DNA from 2 places in the Pedobacter sp. D749 genome. Region 2 is predicted to be linked to the other one. Evidence: riboswitches for the same ligand, from Rfam matches in the RefSeq annotation. Region 2 holds a riboswitch; the other holds the start of a gene.
What was found. A riboswitch is a leader RNA that binds a small molecule or an ion and turns the genes downstream of it on or off. The one in region 2 is predicted to bind thiamine pyrophosphate.

Region 1 (7,987 bases), 1.3 Mb from region 2:
TTGTCATAACTGAAACCGCAATAGGTACAGATATTATTACACTCGTTGGAGAGGTAAAGCGGGATATACATCTGGACGACCCGGCCAAAGCGGTCTAAAGTTAATCGCTGACTGATCTGTGCCATATCCTCAAGATAAGGCAATGCTGCGGGAGAAATCAGCGCTTTAAAATCCTCCAGATTTCGCTGTGTATTGTTCAAAGCCCGCTCTACATCAGCAGCCGTTTTATCATAAATACTGGCTTTGGTATCATCCCAGTTATAGGATTCGAATACCTCGTTAAAGCTCTTCATCTAAAAATGCGGTTAGTGGACTGCTTGCTGCAGCATAATGTTGCTGAGTGCCTAATTTAGATTCGAATGCCATTCTGCCGGCTTCTACAGCCAGTTTAAAGGCAATAGCCATATTGGTTGGGTTTTTAGCTATGGCAATTGCAGTATTCACCAAAACGGCATCTGCCCCTATTTCCATGGCTCTAGCCGCATCAGAAGGCGCGCCAATACCTGCATCAACAATTACCGGCACCCGGCTCTGGCTAATGATAATCTCTAAAAAATCGATCGTTCTTAGTCCCTTATTACTGCCAATTGGAGAACCAAGGGGCATTACAGCCGCTGTTCCCACATCTTCCAAACGTTTACATAAAACAGGATCGGCATGGATATAAGGCAGCACCACAAAACCGAGTTTAACCAGTTCTTCTGTGGCTTTTAAGGTCTCAATCGGGTCGGGCATGAGGTATTTCGGATCAGGATGGATTTCCAGTTTGATCCAGTTGGTTTCTAAGGCTTCGCGTGCCAGTTGAGCGGCAAAAACGGCCTCTTTTGCGTTACGCACACCAGAAGTATTGGGCAATAAATTAATGTGGGGATATTTAAGGTGATGAAGGATATCGTCGTCTTTACCTTTTAAATCTACACGCTTAAGGGCTACTGTAACGAGTTCAGAAGCCGAAGCAATTAAGGCGCTTTCCATCTCTTTTGCCGAACTAAATTTTCCTGTTCCGGTAAAAAGGCGGGAGCTAAAAGTTTGATCTGCTATGGTTAACATATCTGTAATTTTTAAATCGAATGAATACTGAATTTACTGCTGATTTCTTCAAGAACCGCAGCCGTTTGTGTTTGGTTGGTGAGCGCTGCCGAGATAGCAATTCCGTAAATTCCGGTTTCGAGTATAGCCGGAATATCTGCTGCTTCAATGCCTCCTATGGCTATAATGGGAGTGCTGATCCCCGCATTCTTCACTTTTTCCATTAAGTCCTGGTAACCTGCTAAACCTACAATCGGGCTCAGGTTTTCTTTAGTACGGGTAAACCTGAATGGCCCCAAACCGATATAATCTGCTCCTTCAGCTACCCTTTGCCGGATATGCTCGAAAGTATTCGCCGTGCCTCCGATAATCTGGTGTTTACCAATAATTTTTCTGGCTTCCAGAATAGGCATATCCTGTAAACCTAAGTGTACGCCATAACTGTTTACGGCTTTTGCCAGGTGCGGATAATCGTTTATGATTAATTTGGCACCATAACTTTCGCATAAGGCCTGCGCAGCCTTTGCAAAAGGCAGGATTTCGGCTTCAGCCTGGTTTTTAATTCTGAGCTGGATCCACTTTCCACCAGCCTTGAGCACCTGCTCAATGGCATCGATGTGTGTACCTGATTTAGGGGCTTGCGAGATATATTGTAAGGGCTGAATCATGGTTGTATTGTTAAATTTTGAGCATAAGCAAGGCATTTAACCCGGGCTTTTTTAAAATTAGTTAGGGCTATGGAAGGATCATTCCAGATGCTCCCCAATAGCGCAACACCATCGAAATTCATTGTTTTTACCTGATCGATTTCGGTTAAACCGATACCGCCAAGTGCGATGATTTTCGGGGTGGCTTGTTGTTTTTCCAAACGGAAATCTGGCGGAATTACACCTTGATAACCAGGTTTGGAAAGGCTATTGAACACTGGGCCAAAGAAACTGTATTGGTATTGCTTTATCTGTTCCATATCAGCCAGGTGATGGATAGAAGTGCTGAAGATCTTATTTTCTGGCAATTCCACATTATCCCTTTCCTTCCTGAAATTTTCTCTATGGTGGATCCGCTGGATATTATAATCGTTAGCAAGCGAATGGAAATGATGTAAAGCAATCCTTGGATGGTATTCAGATGAAATTCCTTCAATGATCTTCTGGTATGCTGCCTTATCAACGTTTTCTTTGCGTAGGTGAAAAACCTGTAAACCGGCTTCGAAAAGCTGGTTGATTAGGTTACTTTCTTCTTTAAAAACGGTTGGTTTGGCGATTACGATCAGTTCCATATCGTTAAGAGTAAATTTCGCTTCCTTTTTCAGTAAATTCTTTCGATTTTTCCTCCATTCCTTTGGCCAAAGCCTCGTATGCAGCTACTCCTTGTTTTGCAGCATACTCACGCACATCTTGTGTAATTTTCATCGAACAGAAATTTGGGCCGCACATGGAGCAGAAATGTGCAATTTTGGCACCTTCTGCCGGCAAGGTTTCATCATGGAATTCTTTTGCGGTATCCGGATCGAGCGATAAATTAAACTGGTCTTCCCACCTAAACTCGAATCTCGCTTTACTCAAAGCATTATCACGGTATTGTGCACCGGGGTGACCTTTAGCCAAATCAGCCGCATGGGCTGCAATTTTATAGGTAATTACACCATCTTTTACATCTTTTTTATTTGGTAAGCCTAAATGTTCTTTCGGCGTTACATAACAGAGCATCGCTGTTCCAAACCAGCCAATCATCGCGGCACCAATGGCTGAAGTAATGTGATCATAACCGGGTGCGATATCGATAGTTAAAGGGCCTAAAGTATAAAAGGGTGCTTCACCACAATGGTCAAGCTGCTTTTCCATATTCGCTTTAATCAGGTGCATGGGTACATGTCCTGGCCCTTCGATAATCGTTTGTACATCGTGTTTCCAGGCAATTTTAGTGAGTTCGCCAAGCGTTTCGAGCTCCGAAAACTGTGCAGCATCGTTGGCATCGGCAATACAACCTGGCCTTAAACCATCACCTAAAGAGAAAGCCACATCGTAAGCTTTCATGATCTCACAGATTTCTTCAAAATGGGTATAAAGGAAGTTTTCTTTATGATGTGCCAAACACCATTTCGCCATGATCGATCCGCCACGAGAAACAATTCCGGTAATTCTTTTCGCCGTTAATGGCACATAACGAAGCAGTACCCCGGCATGGATGGTAAAATAATCGACGCCTTGTTCGGCCTGCTCAATCAACGTATCACGGAAGATTTCCCAAGTGAGGTCTTCGGCTTTGCCGTTTACCTTTTCCAGGGCCTGATAAATTGGAACGGTACCGATGGGCACCGGCGAATTGCGGATAATCCATTCGCGGGTTTCATGAATATTTTTCCCTGTAGAAAGGTCCATAATGGTGTCGGCACCCCAACGGCAGGCCCACACGGCTTTTTCTACTTCTTCTTCGATGGTAGAAGTAACCGCGGAATTGCCAATATTGGCATTGATTTTCACCAGGAAATTACGACCAATAATCATCGGTTCCAATTCAGGATGGTTGATATTGCAGGGGATTACTGCCCTGCCCGCGGCTACCTCTGCCCTTACAAATTCGGGTGTGATGTAGCCTTTTGGGGTGTTGGCACCAAAACTATTGCCCTGGTGCTGGTGGTTCATTACCTCGTGCTGATCGCCCAATTGCGCATTTAACAGTTCGATCTGCTGGTTTTCCCTGATGGCAATGTATTCCATTTCGGCTGTAATGATGCCTTTTTTTGCATAATGCATCTGCGATACATTCGCACCCGGCTGGGCTTTATAAGGTTTATTGGTATAGTTAAAGCGTAAAGCATTGAGTTTATCATCCGCGAGGCGTTGTTGCCCGTAAGCAGAAGATAATTGATCAAGCTGTGTTACATCCTGTCTGTCTTTAATCCATTGCTCCCTTAATCTCGGAATTCCTTTCCTTACATCAATAACCGCATTCGGGTCGGTATAAGGGCCACTGGTATCATACACGGTTACGGGTGGATTGGGTTCGGTCAGGCCAAATCCGTTGTGAATTTTGGTTTCCGTTAAGCTGATTTCGCGCATGGCGACCTGGATATTATGAATTTTGCCCGGTACAAATATTTTGCGTGAAGCCGGAAATGGACTGCGGCTGATGACTTCCTGGTTTGGTGTTTTTTCTTTTTTCATATTAGGATGATTGAATAGTTGAGTGAATGAATTATTGAATGATTGAATATTGAATGAGTAGGTTAGACCTTCCATTCTCTCACTCAATCATTCAATAATTCTACATTAGCCTCCCTGAGTGGCTTTAATGAGTATAATCTGATCACCTGGGTTTAGCACATGCTTATCCCAAACAGATTTGGAAATGATGGTTTGGTTAACGGCTATGGCAAGGCCATTTGTTTCGGTTGAAATGACATCAGCAAGCATCTGTTCGATGGAACAGGCCTCGTTAAGCAGATAGTTTTGATTGTTTATAGTTACTTCCATATTTTAAAAAATTGGAAAAACTATAGAGATTGCCCCAAAATGGAGGTCGAAAAGAAAGCAATATTAAGATTGCTTTCACTTTTCCCTTCGGCAGTACTAACTGCATCAGGTTCAAAGGGTATTTCTCAGCACGTAGGCACCCCTAAAGTTTTTTGTAAATATATGCGATTAAATTTCTAATGCAAATTAAAAAATAAATTGGGCTATGGTGTTAGAAAGATGCGCTAGGGTTAATTGTTGTTACGTATTGGTTTTAAGTTGTAGAGGAGGTGTATATATAGATGAAATCTATTTAGTTTTTTTGTAATATAGAGAGTGAATGATAGTTGTTTAAATGGGTTAATAAATGGTAGAGCAGAATCAATTCCATCATCCATCTTACATTTTCCATTTTTTTAACTGCAAAGCGCATAGAGAGATACGCGAAGGGCGTAAAGTTTTTACCATATAAGACATTGAAGAACATTTAAGGATATTGAGCTTATATGATCCTTTTATGTCTTATATGGCTCAAATTAAATAAATTGTCCCTTAGGAATTAAGAACGCATGTGGGATTAAGCGTTGATCAACCCCGACTTAAGAAAAACCTCTATCTTCGTTGTCTTAACTAGAAACCAGCACACCTATGCAAAACCTGTTAGCACTACAAAGTGGCGAACTTAAAGGAGCAGTATCTTTAAAGCTTTCTGAAAACCTGACCGAGTTTCCAATGGAAATATTCGAGTTGGCCGATACTTTGGAAGTGCTGGATTTATCTTTTAATAAGCTAAGTGCCTTGCCTGCCGATTTTGGCAGTTTAAAGAAGTTGAAGATTTTTTTCTGTTCCGAAAACCTTTTCACGATTTTACCAGAAGTACTGGGCGATTGCCCTTCGCTGGATATTGTTGGTTTTAAATCCAACCAGATTGAAATGGTACCACCGAAGTCGATCAACCCGAATTTACACTGGTTAATTTTAACCAATAACAATATTGCTGAATTGCCTAAGGAAATTGGCCTTTGCAAAAGGATGCAAAAACTGATGCTTTCGGGAAACCGTTTGGCGCAATTGCCCGATGAATTGAGCAATTGCCAGAATTTAGCATTATTGCGGATTGCGGCGAATAAATTGCAGGAATTGCCGCAATGGATTACGCAACTGCCAAAACTTTCGTGGGTTGCATTTTCAGGCAATAACTTTAGTAAAACGCCGGCTGTAGAAACACTTTCATTAATCCATTGGCACGATTTGGAAATCAGCCATTTGTTAGGTGAGGGTGCATCGGGTGTCATTTCGAAAGCCAACAGAACAATTGGAGAAGAAACTACTGAAGTAGCCGTTAAAATATTTAAGGGAAATGTTACCAGCGATGGCCTGCCCGAAGATGAAATGACGGCCTATATTGCTGCAGGCTACCATCCGGGTTTGGTTAACCTGATCGGACGGATTACGCACCATCCGGATGATAAAAAAGGCTTGGTAATGGATCTGATTCCGAATCATTTTTACAATCTTGGCAATCCGCCAAGTTTAGAAAGCTGTACAAAGGATGTTTTTCCTACTGACAGAAAACTTTCTGAAAAACAGATCATCGGTATTGCTAAAACCATTGCTTCATTGGCTGCTCAATTACATAAAGCGGGCATTATGCATGGCGATTTATATGCGCACAATACTTTAATTGATGATGAAGGCAGTACTTTATTCGGCGATTTTGGTGCAGCCAGTTTTTACGATAAAACTTCTACTGAAACGGCTAAGGTACTGGAACGGATAGAAGTAAGCGCTTATGGTTATCTGCTTGATGATTTACTTTCTTTAAAAAACGAAGAAGTAAGTGAGGAAGTTTATAAAATGATCAGTGAACTTAAAGATGCCTGTTTGGCTACAGTGCCTTTAGAGCGACCAGGTTTTCAGGATTTGGTTGATCAGTTGGCTCAGATTTAATCAAAATTACTAGAAAGGTCGTGATTCTCGCGCAGGAGGGAATCTTCGCGTCATCTCGACTGGAGCGCAGCGAAATGGAGAGATCTAAGTCAAAAAATACGCTTTAGATAGATTTAGTTCGCTGAGCCTTCGGGTTCTTAACTGCGTTGCAATCGCTCAAAATGACGGTACGGGTGAGTCTCATTAATTCTGTTGTTTTTTTGCCCAATCCAACCTGCGCTGATCTGGCGTAGGCGTAACTTTAAAATTTTCGAATGTAGCGTTAAAACCTTTCCCATCAGGGCATGCAGCCACAAGGCCAACCATTACCGGGGCATTATCTTTAAAATAACAGGTACGCAGCATGGTATATTTTTTATCATCAAATGAATAGAAAATTTCTACTGCATCTAGTTTTCTAATCGCTTTCATCCAGATTGATGCAGGTGCTTTCTCCAATTCTACCACGCTCCAGTCGCTCGTTTTATGCGTTACAACGGCGCTTACATTTTGTTTCCCATTAACAAATTCAACTCCTGCTTTAATCCATTCTTCTTCATTAATGCGAAGCATCAATCCCATTTGATCAAACGTGGTTACATAATTTCCGGTAATTTTCACTTTTACCTCGAATTCGCCACCATAAGTAGCATAATAAAAAGGGGCATCATCAACCGTAAAACCATAATGCGAAATGCGCCAATAATCGGTTTTTGCAGGAACGAACAAGCTAAAGGTATTTTTATCTTTAATTTCCCATTTTTCGGGTTCGTTAAACCAGTTCATTTTTGCTAAACTCTGGGCATGTGCCTTTAGGCAAATTAAAGATGATGATACGGCGATTAAGGCTAATAATTTAAGTTTCATTTGTGTGTTGTGTGCTGCAAACATAATGCAAGCACAAATTTTTGTAAAGGACATATATCACTATTTTAATGTGATGATTATCACGCCGATATTTGATCAAAACAAGTGTGTTGGGTTTAAAAATCTGCAATAAAGAGTACATTTGTTTGCATAATAAACATGGAATTAGATTTTTTAAGAGCACACATTCACCAGATTATCTGTTTAACAGATGAAGAATTTGAACATGCTGCATCTTTTTTTACCAAACGGAAATACAAAAAACATCAGTACATTATCCAGGCGGGTGATGTGGCCAGCCAGGAACATTTTGTTGTGAAAGGCATCGTAAAATCTTCATATACCGATAATGAAGGAAAAGAATATATTTTACAGTTGGCCATGGAAGAATGGTGGTTTTCAGACCCAAATGCTTTTAATACTGGCATGCCTGCCACTTTAAATGTAGACTGTATAGAAGATACCGAAACACTTTCCATCTCTTTTGAAAACAAGGAAAAGCTTTGTGACTCTTCACGCAAAATGGAATATTTTTTCAGGAAAAAGTATACGACAGGGAATATGGCTTTACAAAAGCGGGTATTGGCTTTATTGAGTAACAATGCCGGCGAGCGTTACAAACAATGGTGCAACCAATATCCATCTTTACAGCAAAGGATTCCGAAAACCCTTATTGCATCTTATCTTGGGGTAACCAGAGAAACATT
Region 2 (7,987 bases):
TGGCTGGATGAGAAAGAAACCTTCGCTTTTACACCATGGCGGCAGGATTGCGGTTCTTACCGCTTATCGAATCCTGCATCCGGAAATTTTGAAACTGGTCTTTCCTCGTCGGATTTAAGCCGTTCTAACTGGTGCCCAGGCACAGTTACCAATCCGGAGTGGATTAGTTTAGGAGATTTAAAGGCCGGACCACATACCATAAAAGTAACCATCCCGATGGGTAAACCAGAAGGCGGCAGCTCAAGTGCATGGAATGTTTCGGGCGTGTTGTTGGGGGTGGAATAACCAAATGATTTGTCATCCTGAACGCAGTGAAGGATCTTTTTCTTGCCTCTTTTTACCATGTAAGGCATTTAAGTTAATATAAGCTCAAATGAACAGATTTTTTGTTGCTCGTTCCTAAGCGCTTGGTTTTATCTTATGCATCCTGCAGCCCTAAATAGCAGCACAAAACTATCTTTCTAAACCGGATTGAAGAGGAGATCCTTTTTTGCGGCCATGAGCAGTGGGGCATGAGGACAAAAAAGATCGTACCGGAAAGCCAGAGTAACGCTTAACAAAACTTACGGAACCTGCTTTCCAAATCAACATAAACAAATTTAGATTTCTGGAGGTGAGACACCAGCCGATAGGATAATATTATTTTCTAGAGATGGGTACCCAGCGATCGTCATTTCGAGTGGAGTACAACGCAGTTGAGAAATCTATCTGGATAGATCTCTCCGTTCCACTTCGTTTCAGTCGAGATGACGACTTTTTAGATCTCAAAATGTGAATAACCTCTCTTCACTCTGTGTAATCATTTTTATTATATTTACGGCTGCCAATTTTTGTAAATAAATGAGTGAAGAATTAGATCAAAACGTAAACGAAGAGCACAAACATACCATAACCCCAATCAACGGTTTATACGAAAACTGGTTTCTCGATTATGCGTCTTATGTAATTCTCGACAGGGCAGTTCCACACATTAACGATGGTTTAAAGCCCGTTCAACGACGCATTATGCACTCTTTGAAAGAGATGGATGACGGGCGTTTCAACAAAGCAGCCAACGTAATCGGTAATACCATGAAATATCACCCGCATGGTGATGCATCTATTGGCGATGCAATGGTACAGATTGGTCAAAAGGATTTATTAATTGATATGCAGGGTAACTGGGGCGATCCGGTTACTGGCGATAGTGCTGCTGCACCCCGTTATATTGAGGCACGTTTATCAAAATTTGCCAACGATGTGGTGTTTAACCCAGATACTACCGAATGGCAGTTAAGTTATGATGGGCGTAACAACGAACCGATCACTTTACCGGTAAAATTCCCTTTGTTATTGGCACAAGGGGCTGAGGGTATTGCCGTGGGTTTGGCTACCAAGGTAATGCCGCACAATTTTATCGAATTACTGGATGCCTCGATAGAAGCGCTTAAAGGGGTGCGCCCTAATATATTGCCCGATTTTTTTACGGGCGGAATGGCCGATTTCTCGAATTATAATGAAGGGCAGCGTGGAGGTAAAATCCGCGTTCGTGCGAAAATAACGGAGAAGGATAAAAAGACTTTGGTGATTACCGAAGTTCCGTTCAGCACCACAACGGGTTCTGTTATCGATAGTATTTTATCTGCCAATGATAAAGGCAAAATCAAGATTAAAAAGATTGAGGATAACACGGCGGCCAATGTAGAAATTGTAGTGCACCTGGCACCGGGTATTTCGCCTGATGTAACCATTGATGCATTGTATGCCTTTACGGCCTGTGAGGTGTCGATTTCGCCAAATACATGTATTATCCAGGGTGATAAGCCGCTCTTTTTGAGTGTGAACGATATCCTGATTGAAAATACTAAACACACTAAATATTTATTAAAGAGAGAGCTGGAGATTCGCTTGCACGAGTTGCAGGAGAAAATTTTCTTTAGTTCGTTACTTAAAATATTTATTCAGGAGGGGATGTACAAAAATCCTGAATATGAAAACTCATCCAATTTTGATACCGTAGTTGAGGTATTACATATTTTATTCGATCCGTTTAAACCATCGCTTTACCGCGAAATATTACCTGAGGATTTTAAGAAACTGATTGATAAGCCAATGAGTAGCATCACCCGTTTTGATGTGAAAAAGGCCGATGAGCAGATGAAAAACCTGGAAGATGAGATTAAAGTCGTTAAAAACCATTTAAAACATCTTACCGATTATGCAATTGCCTGGTACCAGAAATTATTGAGTAAATATGGAAAAGGAAGGGAGCGTAAAACCGAAATCCGTTTATTCGATCGGGTAGAAGCATCGAAAGTTGCATTAGCGAACGTGAAACTGTACATGAACCGTGAGGACGGATTTATCGGTTCTGGTTTGCGTAAGGATGAATTTGTGGCTGATTGTTCGGATATAGACGAGGTAATTGTTTTCCGCGAAGATGGTAAATGTATCATCACTAAGGTGGCTGATAAGACCTTTGTAGGTAAAGGCATTATTCATGCCCAGGTGTTTAAGAAAAACGACGAGCGTACCATTTACAATATGGTTTATAAGGATGGTGCCAGCGGTACGTCGTATATTAAAAGGTTTGCCGTAGTTGGGGTAACACGCGATAAGGAATACGATTTAACCAAAGGATCGAAAGGCTCAAAGGTTTTATATTTTACTGCCAACCCGAATGGTGAGGCGGAAATTGTGAATGTTGCCTTGAAACCGCATTCTAAATTGCGTAAACTTCAGTTCGATCAGGATTTTGCAGAAGTGGCCATTAAAGGACGTGGATCGCAGGGAAATATTATTTCAAAATACCCGGTTAAAAAAATCATTCTGAAGAGTAAAGGCGTTTCTACCTTATCGGGTCTTAAAATCTGGTACGATGATTTATTAAAACGCTTAAATGTTGATGGCCGTGGAAAATACCTGGGTGAATTTGATGGCGATGACCGTATTTTGCAGGTACATAAAGATGGTTACTACGAGTTAAGTTCTTTCGAACTGAGCAATCACTTTGATGACGGATTAATCCTGATTCAGAAGTTCGATCCTGAACAGATTTTTGCCGCTGTTCATTTTGAAGGCAAAGCGCAGAACTATTATATCAAACGTTTTGCATTCGAACTGCAAGCTAACGGAAGGAAAACCATTTTTATAAGCGAGGAGCAGAAATCGAAGTTGCTGTACCTTACTTCAAATCCGGCAGCGAAAATTATTGTTGATGTTTTAAAGGGCAAAACCCAGATTCCGGAAACGTTGGATTTAACCTTAGCTGAATTGATTGATGTTAAAGGATTAAAAGCAAATGGTAATCGGTTATCTCCACATGATGTACAGAAAGTGGTATTAGAAGAACCTGAAGTGGTTGTTGAAGAAACTGAAGAAACCAGTGTTGAGGAAAATGAGGATGATGGCATAACGGCTAATGAGGCGGTTAGTAATGAAGAAGCGGCAACTGATACTGAAGCCAATGATGCTACAATTACGGATGAAGCTGTTGCAACGCAGCCAAAACCTAAATTTGAACGTGCAGAAACACCTGTAGTTAAAGCGCATAAGCCAGAGGTAAAAGAAAAACCTGTTGCAGTAGAAAAGCCAGTAGTAGAAAAAACAAAGCCAGCAGCCGAACCTGTTAAAAAGGAAGAGGTTAAAACCGAAGAGAAACCTGAGGTTGAAGAAAAACCTGCTAAAAAGATAGATTTCGAAATTACCAATCCGGATGATATTGATATTGACGATAAGGGACAGTTGGGCTTGTTTTAAATAGACTTGAGAGTTGTCAACTTTAAAGGCCTGGTGGCAAGAAAGTTGACAACTCTTCGTATTTCAACCAAAACATTTCATTTTTAAAGCTATATTTGCCATGCTCAAAGGGGTGCTTTTTGATGTTGCAATTTCTGTTGCCATCAATTTGCTGAGATTATACCCATTTAGAGGTTTAAGCCAAGAGGTTTAAGGTATAGGGTTTAACCTTACGCCCTATACCTCAAACCTTACACCTTCTAATGAACCTGATGCGGGTAATGCCGCCGTAGGAAGAGGTTAAATTTACAAAACTGTTTCGCCCTGAAAACAGTAGCTAATTGTTTTTTACCGGCTGCAAAGCAAATTATTGTAAATGAATTTTCAAGATTGGTTTAAGCTTTTTCAGGAGCAGATTTTACACACCTCATTAATCGAATGGCTGGCTGTTGGTTTTGGCGTATCTGAAGTTTTATTGGCGAGGAAAAATAATATCTGGCTTTATCCAACCGGGATCATTTCTATATTATTGGTGATGAGCTTATTATACAAAGCGAATTTATATGCAGAAATTGTACTTAATGTTTATTATTTGGTAATGAGCGTGTATGGTTGGCTAATTTGGAAAAATCAGGAAAATCATCACCATATGGAGGTTCTATGGTCAACAAGAAAAGAATTACTTATAGCTGTTTTAATTTCTGTAATAGGATTCGGAATTTTCTACACCGCTCTAATCAATTTGCCTGAACATTTTGTAATTGCTAAAATAGATATTTTCTTTACCAAATCAGATGTTCCAATCGCAGATGCCTTTGTTTCTGCTACTGCCTGGGCAGGCATGTGGCTGTTGGCCAAACGCAAAATAGAAAACTGGATATTCCTGAATATTTCGAATATTGTGGCCATTCCGTTGCTATTTCATAAAAAGCTTCCGCTTATGGCCTGTTTAACTACGTTTTTGTTCGTCGTAGCTATATTTGGATTTTTTGACTGGAACAAAATCATTAAAAAAACAAGCTCAAGTTGGCTTAATTAGATTCTACACAAAAAAAACATGAGTGAAACATTAGCAACTACCTGGCAGGAAAAAGTAAAAGCTTATGCCGCACTTTCTGAAAAAATGGGTAAACTTCATCCCGAAATTTTAGAACTGGCTTATCAGGAAAATTGGTTTAAACTTTTTGTGCCTGAAATTTATGGAGGATCAAACAAAAAACTCCCTGAAATTTTAAGACTGGAAGAAGAATTAGCAGAAGCCGACGGAAGTTTAGGCTGGACCATTACACTTTGTGCCGGTGCAGGCTGGTTTGCAGGGTTTTTAAATCCCGAATTGGCTGCAGAGATTTTTGCTAATCCCGAAGTTTGTTTTGCCGGAAGTGGTGCTGTTGGTGGTGTGGCCATTAAAACGCAAACTGGTTATCTGCTCAATGGAAAATGGAGTTATGCCAGTGGTGCATTACATGCTACTATATTTACTGCTAACTGTACAATTAAAAACGAAAATGGGGATGACATTTTGGATGAAAACGGAGAACCGGAAATTAAGTCATTCATCCTTAAAAAAGAGGAAGTAAATATTTTACCTGGTTGGTCTTACTTTGGTTTAATAGCCACAGGGAGCCATGCTTTTGAAGTTTGCGATTTAAAGGTTGAAGAAAATCGTGCCTTTAAAATTAACCAGCAAATTGAAGTGGCCGATTCTGGCTTTGACTATCCCTTTTTGCAACTCGCAGAAACCACGTTAACGGTAAATAGTTTAGGAATGACCAATCATTTTATTAAGCTGGTAGAGCAATCATTTTACTCCCGTTCCGGGTTAGGTAGATATAGCGAAGCACAAATTTTGTTTTTTAATCATGAACTTAACCGCTGCAAAGAAGAAGTGTTAAGCCTTCGTGCAAAATTCTATCATACTTTTGATGCGTCCTGGAATCAGTTAATGAGTAATGGAGAAATTGCTGATGACAAATTAAGCGAGGTAAGTTCAATAAGCCGTAAATTGGCCCATGCCTGTTGGAAATCGGCAGCTACTTTATTTCCATACTGTGGCCTAGAGGCTGCAAAGAAGGAATCAGAAATTAACAGGGTTTGGAGAGATATTCATACGGCAAGCCAGCATGCTTTACTTACTTTTGAAATTTAATTATTCCAAAAGCTCTGTTTTAATTTTATCTCTAAAATCAGTAGCAAACTTATTCAGTTTTGGTTGTATTACAAATGCGCAATAAGGTTTTCCCTGGTTGTTGCTAAAATAGTTCTGATGGTAGTCTTCAGCCTCATAAAATTCGGCTACAGGACAAACTTCTGTTGTAATGGGCTTGTCGAAAATTTGCTGTTTGGTTAAATCTTCGATCATTTTCTCCGTCAGTTTTCTCTGATCTTCATTTTTGTAAAACACTACCGATCTGTATTGCGTACCCACATCATTACCCTGTCTATTTTGGGTTGTTGGATTGTGGGTTTTAAAGAATACCAATAACAACTCACTAAACGAAATTACGTTCTCGTCAAACGTAATTTGAATTACTTCTGCGTGTCCGGTATTGCCATTACAAATTTCCATATAAGTAGGATGCTTTAAATCTCCTCCCATGTAGCCTGATGTAACCTGGCTTACCCCATTCAATGTCTGAAAAACGGCTTCGGTGCACCAAAAACAGCCTCCGCCAAATGTTGCTATTTGCATATTCTACATTATATAAAATCTGTTCCAATTTTTAGATCAATCAAAAAAAAGACATTTTTTTGATATTACAGTATAGTTAAAGATTAAATTATTCCTGGGTGTTTTAAGGAGGACATGTTTTGTATGAAACCTAATAATCTTCTCTTAAATATACGCAAAGACATTTAATATTCCCCTAATTTTTGAAAGTCGCGACGCTACAACTAGATAGAAAAGATTCCAATAAACGCTGGTTTTAGCATCTCGCAAAGAAATTTATTATTTTCTAATTTTTTGAAAGTCGTAGCGTGATGCTACGACTAGATATGCTTTTTCCAATTGGGGAGCAAATAAAAAAGCCTGTAATCGTAATTACAGGCTTCAGTTTTTATTGATATTGGATATATATCGGTTTTGGTTTAAGCTTTAACAGCTCTTCCGGAGTCATTAACCGTTTAGGTTCTTTCTTCAGGTCATTTTTATAAAACAGCTTAAATCCAGTAAACTGTACAGGCTCGCCTTGTATAAAGTGGCGGTAGGTGCCTATTTTTAAATCGGGTTCGCCCCATCCGTCCATATGCATTACAACCTGTACTTCAGGACGTAGTTTAATGTTAGCTGAATTGGTTACCATTTTCTTTGTAAAGCGGTGCAATACAAATACTTTTGGAGGCAAATTGTGTTTTTTAACAATATCGGCCAGGTACTGCGTTACATAATTTACATCGGCAGCATCATAAGTGCCAATTTTTCTACCAGGTAATGAACCATCCTTCATTGAAAATTCCGGGTCGATACCTAAATGTACATAAGGCAGTTCAAGATATTTTTCGATGTGCGGTAATTCTGCTTTTATGGTACTTAAAGCCACCTGAAGATCTAAAAATACAATTGTGTTGGGTTGCATTTTGGCAATTTTTAAAACAGAATCGATCTGTTTATTGCCCATCCTGTTGATGTATTTTCCATCTTTGCCAGGTGTTCCACTTGCTACTGCAGCAATATAGTGTAATCCTGGTTGTACAGGGGTAGTAGGATCAGCCTTTTCCCAATGTTTAACCTCAGCATTTAGGCGTCGCCACATTTCTTTAGGTGCATATTCGCCAAGAGCTCCCATTTTTTTCGAATGCAGGTTTCCATAATAAACAACAATGCGTTTAAACGGTAAAATAGCCCCAGCTAAAGGATATGGTTGTTTTTTTACCGGCCATCTTCCGGTAGTATCTCCATTTGCCAGTTTTTTTACTAACGAATCGTAAAGTTTTGGATCAACCGGTTTCATTACGTTTACAGTTGAGTCCGTTTTCTTTTTAGTGGTATCAGATGAGAAGATTTTACCAATGCCGCCACTGCTCTTACCGTCTGAATTACAGTTGGCGAATAAGCTGATTGCGGCAAAACCAAGTATTATGGTGCCTGCTAATTGAGGGAATTTCATAGAATATATTAGATAATTAAAATTTAGTCTTTTTCCGGACCGATGAAAGTAGGACGGAAATCTGATAGTTTAAAATAAAGTAATTAACATTTACACATTACAGAATTTACCGAAAACGCCTAATGGCAATTTAATGCCTGATGTAGCCTGTAGAAACAGTTCTC

Region 1: another riboswitch for thiamine pyrophosphate. It lies ahead of thiS (sulfur carrier protein ThiS); the one in region 2 lies ahead of pnuC (nicotinamide riboside transporter PnuC).

Annotation. Positions count from the first base shown of each region.
Region 1 is NZ_CP079218.1:5,184,745-5,192,731, forward strand. Features, by position in the region: gene thiH (2-iminoacetate synthase ThiH) at 1-293, opposite strand, end outside; gene KYH19_RS21275 (thiazole synthase) at 280-1,050, opposite strand; gene KYH19_RS21280 (thiamine phosphate synthase) at 1,062-1,697, opposite strand; gene KYH19_RS21285 (thiamine phosphate synthase) at 1,694-2,308, opposite strand; gene thiC (phosphomethylpyrimidine synthase ThiC) at 2,313-4,271, opposite strand; gene thiS (sulfur carrier protein ThiS) at 4,302-4,505, opposite strand; TPP riboswitch at 4,571-4,659, opposite strand; gene KYH19_RS21300 (leucine-rich repeat-containing protein kinase family protein) at 5,133-6,434, shown strand; gene KYH19_RS21305 (DUF1349 domain-containing protein) at 6,618-7,280, opposite strand; gene KYH19_RS21310 (Crp/Fnr family transcriptional regulator) at 7,440-7,987, shown strand, end outside.
Region 2 is NZ_CP079218.1:3,839,869-3,847,855, reverse strand. Features, by position in the region: gene KYH19_RS15480 (PNGase F N-terminal domain-containing protein) at 1-285, shown strand, start outside; gene KYH19_RS15475 (DNA gyrase/topoisomerase IV subunit A) at 841-3,738, shown strand; TPP riboswitch at 3,960-4,031, shown strand; gene pnuC (nicotinamide riboside transporter PnuC) at 4,094-4,756, shown strand; gene KYH19_RS15465 (acyl-CoA dehydrogenase family protein) at 4,775-5,863, shown strand; gene msrA (peptide-methionine (S)-S-oxide reductase MsrA) at 5,864-6,406, opposite strand; gene KYH19_RS15455 (hypothetical protein) at 6,774-7,823, opposite strand; gene KYH19_RS15450 (class I SAM-dependent methyltransferase) at 7,914-7,987, opposite strand, start outside.